DNA from 2 places in the Streptomyces nitrosporeus genome. Region 2 is predicted to be linked to the other one. Evidence: predicted binding sites of a transcription regulator. Region 2 holds the regulator's gene; the other holds the start of a gene.
What was found. Region 2 encodes HrcA, which represses chaperone genes, less so after heat shock. Its sites were predicted from a motif close to TTNGCACTCNGNNNNNCNGAGTGCNAA; they were not measured.
Positions count from the first base shown of each region.

Region 1: groES (co-chaperone GroES) is a predicted target of HrcA. The motif match lies at 1,757-1,783, and genes of this name have one in related genera.

Region 1 covers NZ_CP023702.1:3,012,749-3,016,153, reverse strand. Annotated here, with positions in the region: gene CP967_RS13030 (THUMP-like domain-containing protein) at 1-608, opposite strand, end outside; gene CP967_RS13025 (polysaccharide deacetylase family protein) at 699-1,646, shown strand; gene groES (co-chaperone GroES) at 1,938-2,246, shown strand; gene groL (chaperonin GroEL) at 2,348-3,405, shown strand, end outside.
Region 2 covers NZ_CP023702.1:5,315,214-5,318,618, reverse strand. Annotated here, with positions in the region: gene dnaJ (molecular chaperone DnaJ) at 98-1,237, opposite strand; gene hrcA (heat-inducible transcriptional repressor HrcA) at 1,238-2,254, opposite strand; gene CP967_RS23425 (MBL fold metallo-hydrolase) at 2,418-3,140, shown strand; gene CP967_RS23420 (DUF3097 domain-containing protein) at 3,166-3,405, shown strand, end outside.

The sequences.
Region 1 (3,405 bases), 2.3 Mb from region 2:
TCGAAGATCCGGCCCCGCCCGCCCCGCCGGGCCGGGTCGACGAAGACCGCGTCGTACGCCGAGGTGTCGATCTCCGTGACGTCCGCGCACCGCACCTCGATGCGGTCCTGGAGCCCGAGCGCCTCCGCGTTGGCGCGGGCGGTCTCGGCGGTGAGCGGGTCGCGGTCCACGGCCAGCACCGAGACGCCGGCCCGGGCCAGCGCGATCGCGTCGCCGCCGATCCCGCAGCACAGGTCCGCGACGCTCCGTACACCGCCGGCTCCCGCGAACCGTCCGGCGCGGTGGGCGGCCACCGTGGCCCGGGTCGCCTGCTCCACACCGGCGGGCGTGAAGAACATCCGGTAGGCGTCCTCGGCCCCGAACTTCGCCACGGCCCGCTGCCGCAGCCGCGCCTGGCCCAGCGCCGCCGAGACCAGCGAGGCCGGATGGTCGCGGCGCAGCCGGGTCGCGGTGGCCAGTTCCCGGGCGGGGTCGTGGTCGCGCAGCTCGTCGAGGAGTGCCGCGCCCCGCGGGGTGCGCAGGGCGGCGAAGACGGCGAGCGGATCGGCGGGGGCGGTCTCGCCGGTGCTGTCACCGGCCGTTCTGCCGGAGGGGGGAAGGACGTTCACCGGTCCATTGTGAGCCAGCCGGGGGACCTGCCGGGGCGGGCGGCGGTGTCGGGGCCGGGGCTCGCGGAGCGGCTGGCAGGATGCGGCGCCATGCAGCTAGTACGACAAAAGGGAAAATTTGGGTCCAGGCGGTACGGTCCGGTCGGCGTGGCCGTGTCCGCCCTGCTGGCGGCCGCCGTCGCCTCGGGATGCGCCGGAGGCGCGGCGGACGGACCGGACCGGGGGCAGCCGGCCTCCCCGGCCGCGGGCCGGGAGGCGCAGGCCGGCCACGCCGGCCCCGCTCCGGCCGCCGGTGCCCGCGCCGAGGGGCTGAAGCGGAAGCAGGCCGCCCGCGCGGTCGCGGCGAAGAAGTGGGGCCTGGCCGAGACTCCGCTGGCCGCCCCCGAGCCCCCCGCGAAGAAGCCGCGCCTCACCACCCGCGAGGGCTTCGAGGTGAAGGGCGGTGAGGACCTGCCGCCGGTCTTCACCACCGTGCCGACCGAGGACCGGGTCGTCTTCCTCACGATGGACGACGGCTCGGAGAAGGACCCCGAACTGCTGCGGATGATGACCGAACTGGACATCCCGTACAGCGCCTTCCTCAGCGACTACGTGGTGCGCGACGACTACGGGTACTTCGAGGAGATGCAGAAGAGCGGGGTGGTCCTCGGCAACCACACGCTCACCCACCCCTACCTGCCCGGGCTCTCCGCGGACGAGCAGCGCGAGGAGATCTGCGGCGAGCAGGACAGGATGGAGGAACGCTTCGGGAAGCGCCCCACCCTCTTCCGGCCGCCGTACGGCAACTACAACGGCGACACCCTGCGCATCGCCAAGTCCTGCGGGATCGAGGCCGTGCCGCTGTGGGCCGCCGAGGCGTTCCCCGGCCGTATGGAGTGGCGGGAGCGGGACCAGGACCTGCACCCGGGCGACATCATCCTCACCCACTTCCGGGGCGAGGCGGAGTGGGGCGGGTCCATGGCCGACATGATCCGCACCGTCATGAAGACGGTCACCGGCAAGGGTTACGCCGTGGCCAGGCTGGAGGACTACGTCTGACCGGGACCGGAGAGATCCGTCCGACGCGCCCGCCGCACGGAACGACGAGGGCCCCTCCCGCGTTGTTCCCGGCGGGCGCGGCCGTGTCCGCGCCACGCACGAGTGGTGAATTGGCACTCCGCTTGACCGAGTGCTAATCGCGGTCATAGTCTCGGGTCTGGCACTCCCCACTGGAGAGTGCCAGCACAACCGCGCGACAGGACAGGTCCGGCACCCGCGACGACGGATCAGCCTGGTCGCCACCCTCAGACTGTTAAACCCCGTGAGATCTCCGAAGGGGGAGACCGGATCGTGTCGACCACCAGCTCCAAGGTTGCGATCAAGCCGCTCGAGGACCGCATTGTGGTCCAGCCGCTCGACGCCGAGCAGACCACGGCCTCCGGCCTGGTCATTCCGGACACCGCCAAGGAGAAGCCCCAGGAGGGCGTCGTCCTGGCCGTGGGCCCGGGCCGCTTCGAGAACGGCGAGCGTCTTCCGCTCGACGTCAAGACCGGCGATGTCGTCCTGTACAGCAAGTACGGCGGCACCGAGGTGAAGTACAACGGCGAGGAGTACCTCGTCCTTTCGGCGCGCGACGTTCTCGCGATCGTCGAGAAGTAATCCACTTTACGTTTGCTTCTGTTCTGCGCCCCTGGCCCCCTGCGAGATGACTAGCCGGGTGGCAAGGGGCGCAGTTCGTTCGAGAGGACACAGCTCAGCCCATGGCGAAGATCCTGAAGTTCGACGAGGACGCCCGTCGCGCCCTTGAGCGCGGCGTCAACAAGCTCGCCGACACGGTGAAGGTGACGATCGGCCCGAAGGGCCGCAACGTCGTCATCGACAAGAAGTTCGGCGCTCCCACCATCACCAACGACGGTGTCACCATCGCGCGCGAGGTCGAGCTCGACGACCCGTACGAGAACCTCGGCGCCCAGCTGGTGAAGGAGGTGGCGACCAAGACCAACGACGTCGCCGGCGACGGCACCACCACCGCCACCGTCCTCGCCCAGGCGCTCGTCCGCGAGGGCCTGCGCAACGTCGCCGCGGGCGCTTCCCCGGCCGCCCTGAAGAAGGGCATCGACGCCGCCGTGAAGGCCGTGTCCGAGGAGCTCCTCGCGACCGCCCGCCCGATCGACGACAAGTCCGACATCGCCGCCGTCGCCGCGCTCTCCGCGCAGGACCCGCAGGTCGGCGAGCTCATCGCGGACGCGATGGACAAGGTCGGCAAGGACGGTGTCATCACCGTCGAGGAGTCCAACACCTTCGGTCTGGACCTGGAGTTCACCGAGGGCATGGCCTTCGACAAGGGTTACCTGTCCCCGTACATGGTGACCGACCAGGAGCGTATGGAGGCCGTCCTCGACGACCCGTACATCCTGATCCACCAGGGCAAGATCGGCTCGATCCAGGAGCTGCTCCCGCTGCTGGAGAAGGTCATCCAGGCGGGTGGCTCCAAGCCGCTGCTGATCATCGCCGAGGACGTCGAGGGCGAGGCGCTCTCCACCCTCGTCGTCAACAAGATCCGTGGCACCTTCAACGCCGTCGCGGTGAAGGCCCCGGGCTTCGGCGACCGCCGCAAGGCCATGCTCGGCGACATCGCCACCCTCACCGGTGCGACCGTCATCGCCGAGGAGGTCGGCCTCAAGCTGGACCAGGCCGGTCTGGACGTGCTGGGCACCGCCCGCCGCGTCACCGTCTCCAAGGACGACACGACCATCGTCGACGGCGGCGGCAACTCCGCCGACGTCCAGGGCCGCGTCAACCAGATCAAGGCCGAGAT
Region 2 (3,405 bases):
CGCCCCGGTCCCGCCCCGGGCCCGTCCCCCGCCGGAACGCGCCGCGCCGCCCGCCGGTACGGGACCGGCGGGCGGCGCGGGAAGGGCGGGACCGGGGTCAGCGGCCGTTGAAGGCGTCCTTCAGCCGGGAGAACAGGCCCTGCTGGCCCGGCTGGAACTGCCCGGTGGGCCGCTCCTCGCCGCGCATCTGCGCCAGTTCGCGCAGTACGCGTTCCTGCTCGGGGTCCAGCTTCGTCGGGGTGGTCACCTCGACGTGCACGATCAGGTCGCCGCGCCCGCCGCCGCGCAGGTGGGTGATGCCCCGCCCGTGCAGGGGGACCGACTGCCCGGACTGGGTTCCGGGGCGGATGTCGATCTCCTCCAGGCCGTCCAGCGTCTCCAGCGGCACCTGGGTGCCGAGGGCCGCCGCCGTCATCGGGATGGTGACCGTGCAGTGCAGGTCGTCGCCGCGGCGCTGGAACACCGGGTGCGACAGCTCGTGGATCTCGACGTACAGGTCGCCGGCCGGGCCGCCTCCGGGGCCGACCTCGCCCTCGCCCGCGAGCTGGATCCGGGTGCCGTTGTCGACACCCGCGGGGATCTTCACGGTCAGGGTGCGCCGCGAGCGGATGCGGCCGTCGCCGGCGCACTCCGGGCACGGGGTGGGCACGACCGTGCCGAAGCCCTGGCACTGCGGGCAGGGGCGCGAGGTCATGACCTGGCCGAGGAAGGACCGGGTGACCTGGGAGACCTCACCGCGGCCGCGGCACATGTCACAGGTCTGCGCGGAGGTGCCGGGGGCCGCCCCCTCGCCGCTGCAGGTGGTGCAGACGACGGCGGTGTCGACCTGGATGTCCTTGGTCGTGCCGAAGGCCGCCTCGTTGAGGTCGATCTCCAGCCTGATCATGGCGTCCTGGCCGCGCCGGGTGCGCGAGCGGGGCCCGCGCTGCGACGCCGTGCCGAAGAAGGCGTCCATGATGTCGCTGAAGTTGCCGAAGCCGCCGGCCCCGAAGCCGCCGGCGCCACCGCCGCCGCCCGAGGCGGACAGCGGGTCGCCGCCGAGGTCGTAGACCTGCTTCTTCTGCGGGTCCGACAGCACCTCGTAGGCGGCGTTGATCTCCTTGAACCGCTCCTGGGTCTTCGGATCGGGATTGACATCCGGGTGCAGCTCGCGGGCGAGCCTGCGGAATGCCTTCTTGATCTCGTCCTGGGACGCGTCGCGGCGCACGCCGAGTACGGCGTAGTAGTCCGTGGCCACTTACGACTCCGCCAGGATCTGTCCGACGTAACGTGCCACTGCGCGTACCGCTCCCATCGTTCCGGGGTAGTCCATGCGGGTCGGTCCGACCACGCCGAGTTTGGCGACTGCCTCGTCGCCCGAACCGTAGCCGACCGCGACGACGGACGTGGAGTTGAGGCCCTCGTGGGCGTTCTCGTGCCCGATCCGTACGGTCATGCCTGAGTCCTTGGCCTCACCCAGCAGCTTCAGCAGCACGACCTGCTCCTCCAGTGCCTCCAGCACCGGCCGGATCATCACAGGGAAGTCGTGCCCGAAGCGGGTGAGGTTGGAGGTGCCGCCGATCATCAGCCGCTCCTCCGTCTCTTCGACCAGAGTTTCGAGGAGGACGGACAGGACCGCGGACACGGCCCCCCTGTCCTCTGCCTCGAAGGACTCCGGAAGGTCCTGCACCAGCTGCGGGACGTCCGCGAAGCGGCGCCCCACGACCCGGCTGTTGAGCCGGGCACGCAGATCGGCCAGAGAGGTCTCGCCGAACGGAACAGGACAGTCGATCATACGCTGTTCGACCCGGCCGGTGTCCGTGATCAGGACGAGCATCAGCCGGGCGGGGGCCAGCGAGAGCAGTTCCACGTGGCGCACCGTCGAACGCGTCAGCGAGGGGTACTGCACGACGGCGACCTGCCGGGTCAGCTGCGCCAGCAGCCGGACCGTACGGCCCACGACGTCGTCCAGGTCGACCGCGCCGGCCAGGAAGTTCTGGATCGCGCGGCGCTCCGGCGACGACAGGGGCTTGACGCCCGCCAGCTTGTCGACGAAGAGCCGGTACCCCTTGTCCGTGGGGATGCGCCCCGCGCTGGTGTGCGGCTGGGCGATGAAGCCCTCGTCCTCCAGCACGGCCATGTCGTTGCGGACGGTGGCCGGGGAGACTCCCAGGTTGTGCCGCTCGGTCAGCGCCTTGGAGCCGACGGGCTCCTCGGTGCCGACGTAGTCCTGGACGATGGCGCGCAGTACCTCGAGTCTGCGTTCGCTGAGCATCGCGCACACCTCCAGCTGTGGTTCTCCGGTGCCTGCCTGGCACTCTGTGCGGGCGAGTGCCAACAACTCCCCGGTCAGTGTACGGGGGCGGGGCGGTCCGGGGGCAAGGGCGACCGGCCACGCCGTCGCGGGAGGGCGCGGGCCGTCCCGATAGCGTCGCCGTATGGACGTCTCTTGGGAAGACCTCGGCTGGGAGCGGTTGGGCGACGGTGTGGGCCGCAGGCGCCTTCCCGTCTGGGACGCGACCGCCGCGCTGGTCGCCGGGACGGAGGGGGTGCTGCTCCACGACACGGGTTCCTCGCTCCGGGAGGGGGCCGAGCTGCGGGCCCAGGCGGAGCGGCTGCTCGGCCGGAGGGTGACGCACATCGCACTGAGCCACCCCCATTTCGACCATGTCCTGGGTACCGCGGCCTTCGCCGGGGCGGAGGTCTACGGGGCGGTCGGCACGGCGGAGCTGCTGGCGGAAGGCGCCGCCCGGCTGCGGGAGGACGCGGTGCGCCACGGGATGGGCGAGCACGAGGCCACGGCGGCGACCGACGCGCTGGTGGTCCCGCGCCACCAGGTGAGCGGCGAGTGGACGCTCGACCTGGGCGGCGGCCTCCAGGTGCTGCTGGCCAACGTGGGCCCGGGGCACACCGGCCACGACCTGGCGGTGCTGGTGCCGGGCTCTCCCGTGGTGGTGCTCTGCGGCGACCTGGTCGAGGAGTCCGGGGAGCCGCAGGCGGGCCCCGACGCGGTGCCCCGCCGCTGGCCGGCCGCGCTGGACCGGCTGCTGGAACTGGGCGGTGAGGACGCGCTGTACGTGCCGGGGCACGGGGCCGTGGTGGACGCGGCGTTCGTGCGGGCCCAGCGGGACCGGCTGGCCGAGCGGTTCGGCGTGTCGTGACCGGGGCGCGTCGTATCGTCGGCGCATGCGCAGCTACCAGCCGGATCTGACCCCTCCGTGGAAGAAGCCGTCGGCCGCCCCCGAGGTGCCCGCCGAGCCCGATCTGGTGGTCGAGGAGGTGACGACGGGTTTCTGCGGTGCGGTGATCCGGTGCGAGAAGACGGCCCAGGGGCCGACGGTGACGTTGGAGGACCGTTTCGGCAAGCACCGGGTGTTCCCGCTGGAGCCGCGCGGCTTCCTGCTGGAGGGGAAGGTGGTCACCCTG